Regions from separate parts of the Lysinibacillus sp. NPDC093216 genome, predicted to be linked through region 2. Evidence: riboswitches for the same ligand, from Rfam matches in the RefSeq annotation. Region 2 holds a riboswitch; the other holds the start of a gene.
What was found. A riboswitch is a leader RNA that binds a small molecule or an ion and turns the genes downstream of it on or off. The one in region 2 is predicted to bind S-adenosylmethionine.
Positions count from the first base shown of each region.

Region 1: it holds a riboswitch for S-adenosylmethionine, as region 2 does, so the genes downstream of both, ACQKOG_RS22165 (MetQ/NlpA family ABC transporter substrate-binding protein) here and ACQKOG_RS24355 (O-acetylhomoserine aminocarboxypropyltransferase/cysteine synthase family protein) in region 2, are expected to answer to the same signal.

Region 1 is NZ_JBNNVB010000027.1:52,052-59,118, reverse strand. It holds gene ACQKOG_RS22175 (PhzF family phenazine biosynthesis protein) at 1-306, opposite strand, end outside; gene ACQKOG_RS22170 (pyridoxal phosphate-dependent aminotransferase) at 414-1,583, shown strand; SAM riboswitch class I at 1,771-1,875, shown strand; gene ACQKOG_RS22165 (MetQ/NlpA family ABC transporter substrate-binding protein) at 1,966-2,799, shown strand; gene ACQKOG_RS22160 (methionine ABC transporter ATP-binding protein) at 2,905-3,930, shown strand; gene ACQKOG_RS22155 (methionine ABC transporter permease) at 3,923-4,594, shown strand; gene ACQKOG_RS22150 (alpha-hydroxy acid oxidase) at 4,608-5,768, shown strand; gene ACQKOG_RS22145 (hypothetical protein) at 5,897-6,151, shown strand; gene ACQKOG_RS22140 (hypothetical protein) at 6,859-7,067, opposite strand, start outside.
Region 2 is NZ_JBNNVB010000035.1:3,174-10,240, reverse strand. It holds gene ACQKOG_RS24365 (homoserine dehydrogenase) at 30-1,016, opposite strand; gene ACQKOG_RS24360 (hypothetical protein) at 1,806-2,192, opposite strand; gene ACQKOG_RS24355 (O-acetylhomoserine aminocarboxypropyltransferase/cysteine synthase family protein) at 2,587-3,888, opposite strand; SAM riboswitch class I at 4,006-4,119, opposite strand; gene ACQKOG_RS24350 (glycerol-3-phosphate acyltransferase) at 4,378-5,010, shown strand; gene ACQKOG_RS24345 (DASS family sodium-coupled anion symporter) at 5,197-6,678, shown strand; gene ACQKOG_RS24340 (succinate CoA transferase) at 6,850-7,067, opposite strand, start outside.

The sequences.
Region 1 (7,067 bases), on a different contig from region 2:
ACCGCTTACAGTCTGGAATGTAAGCGAAGAATTGACGGGTACAATTCCTTGTTTCCAAAGTAAAAAAGCGCTAGCGATTGTTCCATGTCCACAAATCGGTATTTCCTTTGCTGGCGTAAACCATCTAAGAAAAAAATCATGATCCTTCTTTTGGACAAAAGCTGTTGTTGGTACGGGTATCTCCTGAGCAATTTTCTGCATGGTCGACTCAGGTATTGGTGAATCAAGTAAACAGACTGCTGCGGGATTTCCCTTATAAAGTTCTGTAGTAAAAGCATTGACGATAAAATACGAGACTTTATTCAATTTTCCTCACCTCATATACTATTGGGCTCTAGACAATTACTAAAAAAAGTAATATTATGTGCATCATATCTTTAATAATTATTATATTCTGAAAAAGGTGGACATGCATGGAATTCTCAAAAAAACTACAGCTACTTCCAACTCAATTTTTTGCAGCACTTGTGCAAAAAGTAAACGCTGCTCTTGCTGAAGGGCGTGATGTTATTAATCTTGGTCAAGGTAATCCAGATCAACCCACTCCTCCACATATTATTAAAGCATTGCAGGAGGCGGCAGAAAATCCTCAAAATCATAAATACTCTCCATTTCATGGCATAGCAGAATTACGCCAAGCAGCTGCAAGTTTCTACAAACGCGAATACAATGTTGACATTGATCCTGACACAGAAGTAGCTATTCTCGGTGGTACGAAAATTGGTCTTGTTGAGTTACCGTTAGCCGTTTTAAACCCTGGTGATACTATGCTATTACCCGATCCTGGATATCCAGATTACTTATCAGGTGTCGTATTAGGCGATGTTAATTTTGAAGTTATGCCTCTTTTTGCAGAAAATAATTTTCTGCCTGATTATAATGCTTTATCCGATGCAGTAAAAGAAAAGGCGAAGATGCTTTACTTGAATTACCCGAATAACCCAACTGGCGGTACTGCAACACTTGAATTTTTCGAGGAAACAGTACGCTTTGCAAAAGAGCACAATATTATCGTAGCACATGATTTTGCCTACGGGGCGATTGGATTTGACGGCAATAAACCTATCAGCTTCCTGCAAGCTGACAGTGCAAAAGATGCCGGTATCGAAATGTATACATTATCCAAAACGTATAATATGGCAGGCTGGCGCATTGGTTTTGCAGTTGGTAACCCTGATATTGTTGCAGCCATTAACCTTATTCAAGATCATCTATTTTGTAGTCAATTCCCTGCCGTGCAACAAGCCGCGGCAGTTGCACTTACTGCTTCCCAGAGTTGCGCGGATAAACTAAGTGCGACTTATGAGCGTCGACGAAACGTCCTGATCGAAGAAGCTCAGCGAATTGGTTGGCAAGTAACAGCACCGAGAGGCTCTTTCTTTGCATGGCTCCCTGTTCCATTAGGTTTTACGAGTGAACAATTTGCCGATTTATTGCTCGACAAAGCTGATATCGCAGTAGCTGCAGGCAATGGCTTCGGTCAATATGGTGAAGGCTATGTGCGGGTTGGCTTACTTGTTAGCGAAGACCGCTTACGTGAAGCGATCAGTAGAATTGAAAAATTAAACTTATTTAACTCATGAAGTAGACTCTACCCGAAAAAATGTTCCATTAGCTCAAACTTGCTATGGGAACGGTTTTGTCTCTTTCTTGCGGATTCTTTCGCAACTAAATATTATAACAAAATAAAAAATTTTAAAAATTCAATTGACTTACTATATCCTATAATTTATATTAGTTCTATCGGATTTACAAAAAAATATTATAAATCTCTTATCAAGAGTAGCTGAGGGACTGGCCCTATGAAGCTCGGCAACCTCCTTTTTTAAGGAAGGTGCTAAATCCTGCAAACGATCATCGTTTGAAAGATAAGAGAGGACACTTTTTTATGAGCCTCTCTTAATTTTTTTAAGAGAGTTTTTTTTATTTTCAAAAACCGATAAAAAAACTTTGGAGGTATGTTTCATGAAAAAGAAAAATAAAATTTTATTAGGTTTAGCAAGTCTCACATTAGTAGCAGCATTAGTAGGCTGTGGTACTAAAGAAAATAGTAAGGATAGTCAAAGTAAGGCTATTAATGAAAATAAGATTGTAGTAGGTGTAACTTCTGGTCCACACGAACAAATTGCTGAGGTTGTAGCAAAAGTTGCCAAAGAAAATGGCTTAGAGGTAGAAGTAAAATCTTTCTCTGATTATGTTTTACCAAATACATCGTTAGCAGAGGGCGATCTTGATGTAAACAGTTATCAACACAAGCCATTCCTCGAGACATTTAACAAAGATCACAATACAGATTTAGTGCCAGTTGGAAAAACAATTTTAAATCCTCTAGGCATATACTCTGAGAAATATAAATCATTTGATGACGTTCCTGATGGTGCAACGTTCGGATTACCAAATGATCCAACAAACGGGGCTCGTGCTCTATTTGTCCTTCAAGAGGCGGGCTATATTAAATTAAAAGACGGTGCAGACTTAACAGCATCTATTCGCGATGTGGAAGAAAACAAAAAGAATTTGAAATTCATTGAATTAGAGGCTGCACAAATTCCAAAACAGCTTAGTGAAGTAGATGTAGCAGCTATTAATACAAACTTCGCTCTTGATGCTGGCATTAATCCTAAAAAAGACTCCATTCTTTTAGAATCTACGGACTCTCCATATGTGAATTACATTGTAGTACGTGCCGAAAACAAAGATGACCCAACGATCAAAAAATTTGTTGAAGCTTATCAATCTGATGAGGTACGCAATTTTATTGAAAAAGAATTCCAAGGCTCTGTAATTCCAAGCTGGTAAGTGACGATTAAGGACCATTCATAAAATCAAGAATCTGCGGGACTCCTACAGGAAAGCTAGCAGATTCTTGATTTATAGAAGGACTAAGAAAGGAGATATCACCGTATGATTCAACTAGAAAATATAACAAAAGAATTTAAAACTAAAAATGGTATCGTCAAAGCAGTAGATGGTATTAACTTGCATGTCAAAAAAGGTGAAATTCATGGGGTTATTGGCTACAGTGGTGCAGGAAAAAGTACTCTTATTCGCTGTGTCAATTTATTAGAACGTCCAACAACAGGAAAGGTATTAATCGATCATGTAGATATTACTTCCCTTTCTCTAAACGACCTTCGCAAAACTCGTCAAAAAATCGGGATGATATTCCAGCATTTTAACCTTTTAAAAACAGCGACTGTTTACAACAATATCTCGGTACCATTAAAGCTTCTAGGCTATAACGACTCCGAAGTGAAAAAACGCGTTGCAAAATATGCAGAAATTGTTGGCCTAACAGAGAAATTAGATAGCTATCCTAGCCAGCTTTCAGGTGGTCAAAAGCAACGTGTCGCTATTGCACGTGCCCTTGCCCAAGAGCCTGAGATTTTGCTCAGTGATGAAGCGACAAGTGCACTCGACCCCGAAACAACTGACGCCATTCTTGAGCTTCTCTTGAAAATTAATCGCGAGCTAGGCATCACTATTTTACTCATTACACATGAAATGAATGTTATTCAAAAAATTTGCGACGATGTATCTGTTCTTGAATCAGGGGCGGTTGTGGAATACGGCTCTGCTATAGACCTATTTTCAAAGCCTCAGCATCCAACGACACGAAAGTTTTTAAATACCATTTCTCAACGTAATTTATCCCCTTCCCTTATCGAGCAATTAAATGTTTCAGGAAGTGTTATTCGTTTAACATTCCTTGGTGAAAGTACAGGGAAACCATTACTAGCAGAAGTGAGTAAAGTTTATGATGTTCAACCGAATATTTTAACCGCCAATATCATTGAATTAAAAAACGGCATTGTCGGTAATATTGTCGTGCATCTACACGGTGAAGCACATATCGTAGAAAAAGCACTTAAGTATTTTACAGAAAACGGAGTAAGCGTTGAGGAATTAGGAGGCGAATTAAATGAATAGCATTCAAAGCTTCTTTGCAGATTGGTCAGATGTTATTGGGAAATCCATTATCGAAACCTTCCAAATGGTCGGGATTTCATTATTTTTCTCTATTTTAATAGGGATCCCATTAGGGCTTTTAATTGTTTTAACTCGCCCAGGACAATCGTTTGAAAATAAATTTCTCTATCAATTTTTCAATTTATTTATTAATATTATCCGCTCTGTACCGTTCATTATTTTACTATTCTTCATTTTACCGTTTACGAAGCTAATCGTCGGCACAACTATTGGTGTAAAAGGTGTTATTGTACCGCTTGTTGTTTATACAACGCCTTATATTGCGCGACTTATGGAAACTGCACTTTTAGAAGTTGATCCGGGTGTTGTGGAAGCTTATACAGCAATGGGTATTAAACGTCGTCATATTATTTGGAATGTCTTATTACGAGAGGCGCGCCCATCCATTATTTTAGGTTTAACGATTGCCACAATCGGTCTTATAGGAGCAACAGCAATGGCAGGAATGGTTGGTGCTGGTGGTCTAGGTGATCTCGCATACCGTTACGGTCATTTACGCTATGAGGTCGATGTAATGTATGCGACAGTGTTTATCTTAATCATTCTTGTTCAGATTATTCAATCAATAGGTAACCGCTTTGCTGCGAAGTTAAAAAAAGATTAGTAGGAGGATTATGATGACAAAGACAACACATAGCGATCTACTATTAAAAAATATTAATGCACAAGCCCCCTTTCCTATTTGCTTTGCAGATTTAGAAAAGGCAGTTGCAGAAAAAATGGAAGCTGGTCCGTTTGGTTACATCCGTTCAGGCGCTGGCGGTGAGCAAACATTAAGGAATAACCGTACAGCCTTTGAAAAATACTCTATTATTCCACGCTTTTTACAGGATGTTTCAAGTATTGATACATCAATTGAACTGTTCGGAAAAGTACACCCAACTCCGTTCTTATTTGCTCCTGTTGGCATGAACAGAATGGCGCATGACGAAGGAGAGCTAGCCGTAGCACGTGCAGCTGATCAATTAAAAATCCCTTATATTCAAAGCACAGTTTCAAGCTACGCACTCGAGGATGTGGCACAAACAGCTCCCACTGCTACTAAATGGTTTCAATTATATTGGTCAACAAATGAGGAAATTGCCTATAGTATGGCCGCTCGAGCCGAGGCTGCCGGTTTTGAGGCTATCGTTTTAACTGTAGATACAGTCATGCTTGGCTGGCGTGAAGAAGATGTTCGCAATCAATTTTCACCATTAAAGCTTGGGTATGCACGAGGAAACTATATGAATGACCCTATTTTTACTGCTTCCTTACCAGATGATTCATTTGAGTCATATGTACAAGGCGTGTTGCAAAATATATTCCATCCAACATTAAATTGGGACAATGTACGTGAATTAAAGCGCCGTTCGAATCTCCCTATTTTGTTAAAGGGAATCTTACATCCTGAAGACGCAAAACTAGCTATAGAAAACGGCATTGACGGAATTATCGTATCCAACCATGGTGGCCGCCAATTGGATGGCGTAATTGGTTCACTTGATGCACTTCCTGGCATTGTGAAAGCTGTAAATGGGCAAATTCCTGTTATTTTAGATAGCGGTGTATATCGTGGTATGGATGCTCTTAAAGCACTCGCTTTAGGAGCAGATGCAGTTGCCATCGGTCGCCCCTTCGTCTACGGACTTGCTTTAGCAGGACAGCAAGGAGTCGAAAAAGTAATGACGAATTTATATGATGAATTAAAAGTTTCAATCGCATTAGCGGGGGCAACATCTATAAAAGGACTTCGCGATATCACATTGGTGAAAAAAGATGGAGTCGATAGTAAATAAATTTAATACTGATGAACGCTAAAAGCAGCGTAAGTCATTCACTCAAAATAAAGCGGTCCTGCATTTCGAGGTGGCGATCCGTCTCTTCGAGGGTTTTATCCGGCATTTCGGGGCGGCTTTCCGTCTCTTTGACGTTTCTATCCGTCTCTTCAGGGGGTTCTTTCCGTCGCTTTGTCGTTTCTATCCGTCTCTTCGAGGGTTCTTTCCGTCACTTTGGCTCTTCTTTCCATCACTCTGTCGGGGCTTTCCATGATTTTGGCTGTTCTATCCACGACTTTGGCGGGGCTATCCACGATTTTGGCTGTTCTATCCACGACTTTGACGGTTCTTTCCGTCGCTCTGTCTTCTATCCGTCTCTTCAGGGTAGCTTTCCGTCGCTTTGACGTTTCTTTCCGTCACTTTGGCTCTTCTTTCCGTCACTTCGGCCTTTCTATCCGTCGCTCTGTCTTGTATCCGTCACTTCGGGGGTGCTTTCCGTCGCTTTGACGTTTCTTTCCGTCGCTTTGGCTCTTCTTTCCGTCACTTCGGCCTTTCTATCCGTCACTCTGTCTTATATCCGTCACTTCGAGGGTGCTTTCCGTCGCTTTGACGTTTCTTTCCGTCGCTTTGGCTCTTCTTTCCATCACTCTGTCGGGGCTATCCATGATTTTGGCTGTTCTATCCACGACTTTGACGGTTCTTTCCGTCGCTCTGTCTTCTATCCGTCTCTTCAGGGTAGCTTTCCGTCGCTTTGACGTTTCTTTCCGTCACTTTGGCTCTTCTTTCCGTCACTTCGGCCTTTCTATCCGTCGCTCTGTCTTGTATCCGTCACTTCGGGGGTGCTTTCCGTCGCTTTGACGTTTCTTTCCGTCGCTTTGGCTCTTCTTTCCGTCACTTCGACCTTTCTATCCGTCGCTCTGTCTTGTATCCGTCACTTCGAGGGTGCTTTCCGTCGCTCTGACGTTACTATCCGTCGTTTTGACTCTTCTTTCCGTCGCTTCGGCCTTTCTATCCGTCGCTCTGTCTTGTATCCGTCACTTCGAGGGTGCTTTCCGTCGCTTTGACGTTTCTTTCCGTCGCTTTGGCTCTTCTTTCCGTCACTTCGACCTTTCTATCCGTCGCTCTGTCTTGTATCCGTCACTTCGGGGGTGCTTTCCGTCGCTCTGACGTTTCTATCCGTCGTTTTGGCTCTTCTTTCCGTCACTTCGGCCTTTCTATCCGTCGCTCTGACGTTTCTATCCGTCGTTTTGACTCTTCTTTCCATCACTCTGTAGGGGCTATCCATGATTTTGGCTGTTCTATCCACGACTTTGACGATTC
Region 2 (7,067 bases):
TTAGAACATTGTTGAATGATAGGCATCTATTATATTGTTACGACAAATCCAGCTCGTTTACCGATAATTTCCGCATAATCCTCAACCATTACACTAGCTGTTGGATACATACCTGCCCCTGGTCCAATTAGCGTTAATGTGCCAATATAATTTGTGTCCAATGCCACAGCATTATTGACGTCATCAACTGGATAAAGTGGATGTTCTTTATCAACTAATTGTGGCCCAACCTTCGCGACCACTTTACCATCTGCTAGCTTCTCAACCTCAGCTACATGGCGATAACGCAAGCCTTTTTCACACGCTTCTTTTACTTGCTCTGCCGAAATGCTATCAATTCCGACTACTTCGACGTCAGACCAGTCTGGTTGTTCACCAAATGCCAAAGCACTTAAAATCATTAATTTTTTGAAGGCGTCCTGTCCTGAGATATCATTAAATGGATCTGCCTCCGCATAACCTAAATTTTGCGCCTCTTTTAATGCAGTTTCGAACGACCAGCCCTGTGAACGCATTTTCGTTAAAATATAGTTGGATGTCCCATTTAAAACACCCTGAATACGACTAACCTCATTGACAAGCAAAATGTTTTTCATCGTTTTAATAACTGGTACACCGCCAGCGGTCGTTGCTTCAAATCCTACAAAAACACCATTCGCTTTTGCAAGATCCTGTAACTCCAAGCCTCGTTTTGCAAACATTACTTTGTTAGCTGTGATGACATGACATTTATGTTCAACAGCGCGCTTTAAATAAGTAAAAGCTGGCTCCTCATTGACGATTGCCTCAAAAACAACCTGCATACCTGGTTCTGCTAAGACTTCATCCATACTAGTTGTCATTAAATGCGCGGTACCTGGTACACGTTCACGGCTAGTGTCTGTAACTAAAATTTTTGCTACTTCTAGCTCAATTCCTAATTTATTTTTAAGCTCTTCACGCTTTTCGTTTAATATATGGTAAATTCCTTGACCTACCGTTCCAAATCCTAATATAGCTGCCTTTATAGTTGCCATTCCTATTCCCTCCAACTTACATTCCGCAGTTTCATTATATTTATTTCGTCTCAGCTTAATTCTTACAGATTTTGAATTGTGTGCCGACTATACAAAGCAGGTCAGTTTGCCGTGTTTCTAACACTTCGTCTTCAAACAGATATTTAGTCATGGCGTTTCACTTTCGCTACAAAAAACATTCTGAATGAAGATACACTGTGAAACAAACAAATTCAAATAATTCAAAAATCAACTTAAAGAAAATTGTAACGTAAATACATACATTGCACAAGAAAAATCTTTCTAGGATGGACATTTGTTTCCTGTAGACGTGCAAAGGAAATCGTTTTCATCCCTTTTATTATATGATTTTTCACTTAAATCTATAATGATTGAACAAATATTGACGTTTCTTTACCAATTATGCCTCGGCATAATTGCGTCCGGAATCGGCTTTGTGCTTAGGCCTGCGTGATGCAGGTCAGTTAGCCGTTATCGCATGGATGCGATGATTTTAGGCTAACATCCTATGTGAGCTCTTTCCGATTCCGTGACATCCGCCGGAGGCTTTGGGCCAACTTGATGTCGTTGCCACAGGACGTGGCGTTCTAGACCCTCTATTTCAGTGGATGTTTACTGAAAGAAGAAAATAAATGCCTTTCTTCTATTATATATATGTATGTAAAGACATTCATAAAAATTGTTCTTTTGAAATATATTAATAAAATTTTTTCTGTATATCTTCATCATCTAATTTAAAAAGCTCATTCCCTGTAGCAGCAGAGAATGAGCCAAATATATGAGGGATAATTAACTAGCTTTGGCTAGCAATTTATAACGATATTGTGTTAAAGCTTGTTGCACCAGTCTTATTTCCTCCTGCGTAAAATTTGGTATTGCATACGTACGTTCAACTAATTGGAATGTGCCGTATTTTAAATAATACTCTGTCGCAGGTAGAGGAATATGATTTGCTCCATAGCTTTCATAAGCTTCGAAAACTTCTTTTACTGTATAGCCTTCCTCTTTGACATAAACCATTTCCTTAAAAGCAGAATGTCCAAAGATCTCTTGCCATTTACGCTCAACTGACACAAGTATGTTTTGAATGGACATGTTGTTCACAAACACATGACCTTCATTTAATTCATAAATAAGATAAGATGCAATGTTTTGCGCACTATACACATTTCCCATTTAAAACACTCCTTTATCATCAGTTTTGTAGATAAGAGTAGCTACTGGCTGAGTAACTACTCCTCTTCATATATTCAAAAGTGGGGGAGCACTTATGAAACTAAATTAGTTTGAGCATTAATTGAAAACACTTTACCGATCAACAAGTCGGCGCTTTAAATTGGTTCTAGGTTGGTAGCCCTTCGAACACTTTTCTTATTTCCTAGTATAAAACAAGGATTTAACCAAGTCAACAATACTTATAAAATTACTAGGTATTAATTTTAAACCATTTCATTACTCTCACCAAATGAGGGGAGCGGATGATGTAGCAACGTTTGACGCATTACCAAATGAGGCCTATCGAATGAGAAAATACGTAAACGCTACAACATTAGCCAATGTATTTTATTTATTAAGCTTCTACTTCTTGTTGTGAAGCTGTTACTTGTTCAATAGCTTGTTCTAAATCTGCAATGATGTCCTCTACTGCCTCTAAACCGATTGATAAGCGAATGAGCGACTCGGTTACGCCAGTTTGGATTAGCTCTTCAGCAGATAGTTGCTGATGTGTAGTAGATGCTGGATGAATAATTAATGATTTAGCATCCCCTACATTTGCTACGTGTGAGAATAATTTCACACTATCGATTAATTTACGCCCTGCTTCACGTCCACCTTTAATGCCAAATGTAAGCACAGAACCGAAGCCATTTCTTAAATATTTTTTAGCTAAATTATGGGTAGGGAAATCTTCTAAGCCGTTGTAATTTACATATTCCACAGATGGGTGGTTTCGTAAATATTCAGCTACTGCTAATGCATTTTCATTGTGTTTAGGAATACGCAAATGAAGCGTTTCTAAACCTTGTAATAAATTAAATGCCGCATCAGCACTTAATGTTGGTCCAAAGTCACGTAGCAGTTGCACACGCAGTTTTGTGGCGAATGCTGCATCTGCTGTGTCAATACCATAACGCAAACCGTGATAAGAAGCATCTGGCTCAGTAAAGCCTGGGAAACGTCCACGAGTCCAATCGAACTTCCCTGCATCTACTACAACGCCACCTAAAGTTGTTCCATGACCACCAATCCATTTCGTTGCAGAATGAACAACGATATCTGCACCGTAGTCAATTGGTGTAGAGCCATATGGTGAAGCAAATGTGCTATCAATAATTAATGGCAAGCCGTTTTCATGTGCTATATTTGCTACTGCTTCAATATCTAGTACCTTTAAACTTGGGTTACCGTAAACTTCAGCGAACACGGCCTTTGTTTTATCAGTAATAGCAGCTTTGAAATTTTCTGGATTTGTTTCATCTACAAAAATCGTTTTAATACCGTAGTTTGGTAGTGTGTTAGCGAATAAATTATAAGTACCTCCGTATAAAGAGCTACCTGCAACAATTTCATCGCCTGCCCCTGCAAGATTTAAAATGGAAAACGCGATTGCTGCTGCACCAGATGAAAGTGCTACTGCTGCTGTACCGCCTTCTAATAAAGCGACGCGTTTTTCAAAAACATCTACAGTTGGGTTTGTAATACGAGTGTAAATATTACCAGCTTCCTCTAAGGCAAAAAGACGTTGCGCATGAGCAGTGTCTTTAAAAACGAAAGCCGTTGAGCGATATACGGGTACTGTACGAGATCCTGTTACCGGGTCTGGCTCTTGGCCACCGTGTAACAGCAATGTTTCTGGTTTAAATTTTGTCATTGTATACCTCCAAATGGTTATTTTTTTACGATGGTACCGGAGATGAGGAGGATTTTTTCAGTAGAAAACAAAAACCCTCTTCAGCTAAGAAGAGGGTTGCGGTTGCAAGTTTTCCTCCCCTTATCTGCCAGATCCAAGTAAGAATCTGTAGGAATTAGCACCTTAGCAAGTTCGTCACTTACTGGTTGCCGGGCATCATAGGGCCTATCCCTCCGCCGCTCTTGATAAGAGTATGAGATTCAATTTCCATCGTTGTTACAAAGTATAAACATAGACTTTTTCTCTGTCAATACTAAAATTTTATTTTTTCCGAAACTTCTGTCTGCTTCTTTACGTAATCCAAACACATACACTATTTTAGATATTTATTGTTTTGGTCACCAAAGCATGGACTGATTTCCGTTTCGGCTGGGCGTTTCCTAGGGGCTTCGGGCTAACACAATGTTAGAACTTTTGTGATGAACCCATTATTTGGAAAGGAGAATTTTTATGATAAAAGCCGTTATTATTTTTCTTCTTGTTGGTTATTTGATTGGCTGTATTCACGGCTCTAAAGTTGCTCAGTTTTTATCAGGGGTAGATTTAAAAATGGCCGGTCATGGCAATGCAGGTGCCTCTAATGCAACACTTTCCCTTGGCTGGAAATACGGCATATTAGTTGCACTGATCGATATCGGTAAAGGCGTTGCAGCTATAATCGGTGCACATGTTTATTTAGCAGATATAACACAATTAACAGAAGTACAAGTTTGGCTCTTCATCTATATCGTAGCTTCCGGTGTCATTCTAGGTCATAATTTCCCATTTTATATGGGCTTCAATGGCGGTAAAGGAACTGCTTCAATCATAGGAATATTACTTGCGATTGATTGGAAAATTGGCTTGTTTGCACTCATTTTATTTGTTATTTTATCTTTCGTGACGAACTATTTAATTGTCGGTGTACTTGAATTTTATCTCGTTTTTTGTACAGCCACTTATTTATGGATTCCTGGAGTTGGCCCAACGATTTTAGCCCTATTACTTTTTGGTATAGCCATCATTTTGCATATCGAAAATATTAAGCGATTGATGCTAGGAACTGAGCCTAAAGTAACTTCAGCATTCAAAAAGAAAAAATAAAATCTTTTGGATATTTTTGTCTTTTCTTTGACCGTATATTTTCTCGCAACTGCCCATTATCGCTATAAATAGAGGGTATTTCACATACTAGTTTTTTTACAATAATTAGACAAATTAACTTTCTTAATAAAGCATTTTACTAGCCGATGTGAAAATTACAGTCATGTTTAAGAAAGGATGAAAAGTATGTCTACTTCTGAACAAGCAAAACAGAAACGTAATTTGAAACCACTCTGGATTGGATTAGCCTTCGCTTCATTAATCATCATTACTTTTTTACCTAACAACGGCGATTTACCTGTAGCCGGACAACGAGCTTTGGCTATTTTAGCTTTCGCGGTCATCCTATGGGTTACAGAAGCAGTATCCTATCCCGTTAGCTCTGCCATGATTATTGCTCTCGTTACAATCTTACTAGGGCTAGCTCCGTCAATGGAAGATCCAACGAGAGCGTTAGGAACATCGGATGCATTAAAGTTAGCATTAAGCGGATTTAGTAATTCTGCAGTTGCACTAGTAGCCGCAGCTCTTTTCCTAGCGGCAGCCATGCAAATTACGAATTTACATAAACGTCTTGCGCTTTGGATACTTTCACTAGTTGGGACAAAAACGAAAGCCATTGTATTCGGTGCTATTTTAGTATCTATTGCACTCGCATTCTTTGTCCCTTCTGCTACTGCACGTGCAGGCGCAGTTGTACCAATACTACTCGGAATGGTAGCAGCATTTGGTTTACCACGTGATAGTCGACTTGCTGCTTTACTAGTCATTACTTCTGTACAAGCTGTTTCCATTTGGAACATCGGTATTAAAACGGCAGCAGCTCAAAATATGGTCGCTTTAAATTTCATCAAAGAACAATTCGGTGTAGATATTTCTTGGGGTGCTTGGTTACTTTACGCTGCCCCCTTCTCAATCATCATGTCAGTGGCTCTATTTTTCATTATGATTACACTAATTAAACCTGAAACAAGTAATATTGAAGGTGGTAAAGAAGTAATCAAAAAACAGCTTGCGGAACTTGGTCCATTAAAAGCTCCCGAAATTCGATTAATCATCACATCGGTAGTTTTACTATTTTTCTGGGCAGCAGAGGGTAAACTCCACCCATTCGATACGACAACCGTCACAATCGTTGCAATCGCCATTTTATTAATGCCAAAAATCGGAGTCTATTCGTGGAAGCAAGTTGAGCCTCATATTCCTTGGGGAACAATTATCGTCTTTGCAGTAGGAATTATGCTAGGAACAGTCTTGCTTAATACTAAAGGTGCATCGTGGTTATCAGATAAGGTATTCGGTTCACTCGGTTTAGATTCTATGCCAATTCTTGCAACAATTGCGCTTGTCACTTTATTTAATATTCTTATTCATTTAGGCTTTGCGAGTGCAACAAGCTTAGCATCTGCACTTATACCAGTATTTATCGTTTTAGCCTCAACATTAACGGCTAATGTCGATCAGGTTGGTTTCGTTATCGTGCAACAATTCGTTATTAGCTTTGGCTTCCTCTTACCTATTAGTGCACCGCAAAATATGCTTGCCTATGGTACAGGAGCCTTTACAACAAAGGATTTCTTAAAATCTGGTATTCCATTAACGATTATTGGATACATCCTAGTTCTTCTATTCTCCGCAACATATTGGAAATGGATTGGCTTATTGTAAAAAGCAGCTAGGGTTTTCTTTGGACACCTGAGCACTTGAGAGGGTTACCTGATCACTTACCGGGGTTACCGATCACTTCGCGGGGCTACCTAAGCTTTCGGGACAACATTAATAACAATCAAAAGCCTTGAAGGAACAGGTCAACTGTCCTTCAAGGCTTTTATTACTTTATTATTTCAATAAAGCAGGGTTCTTCATCGTACCATTTTTTGCGTAATTCACATGCCAGGAAAGCGCTTTTTCTAGTTCGTGTGGCGTATGGTGCCCACCTGTTGCTTCATTGGCATCGTTAAAATACTTCCATAATTGCTCACGATATTCCGGGTGTGCACAGTGATCGATAATGAGCCCAACCCGTTCTTTTGGAGCCAGCCCACGTAAGTCTGCTA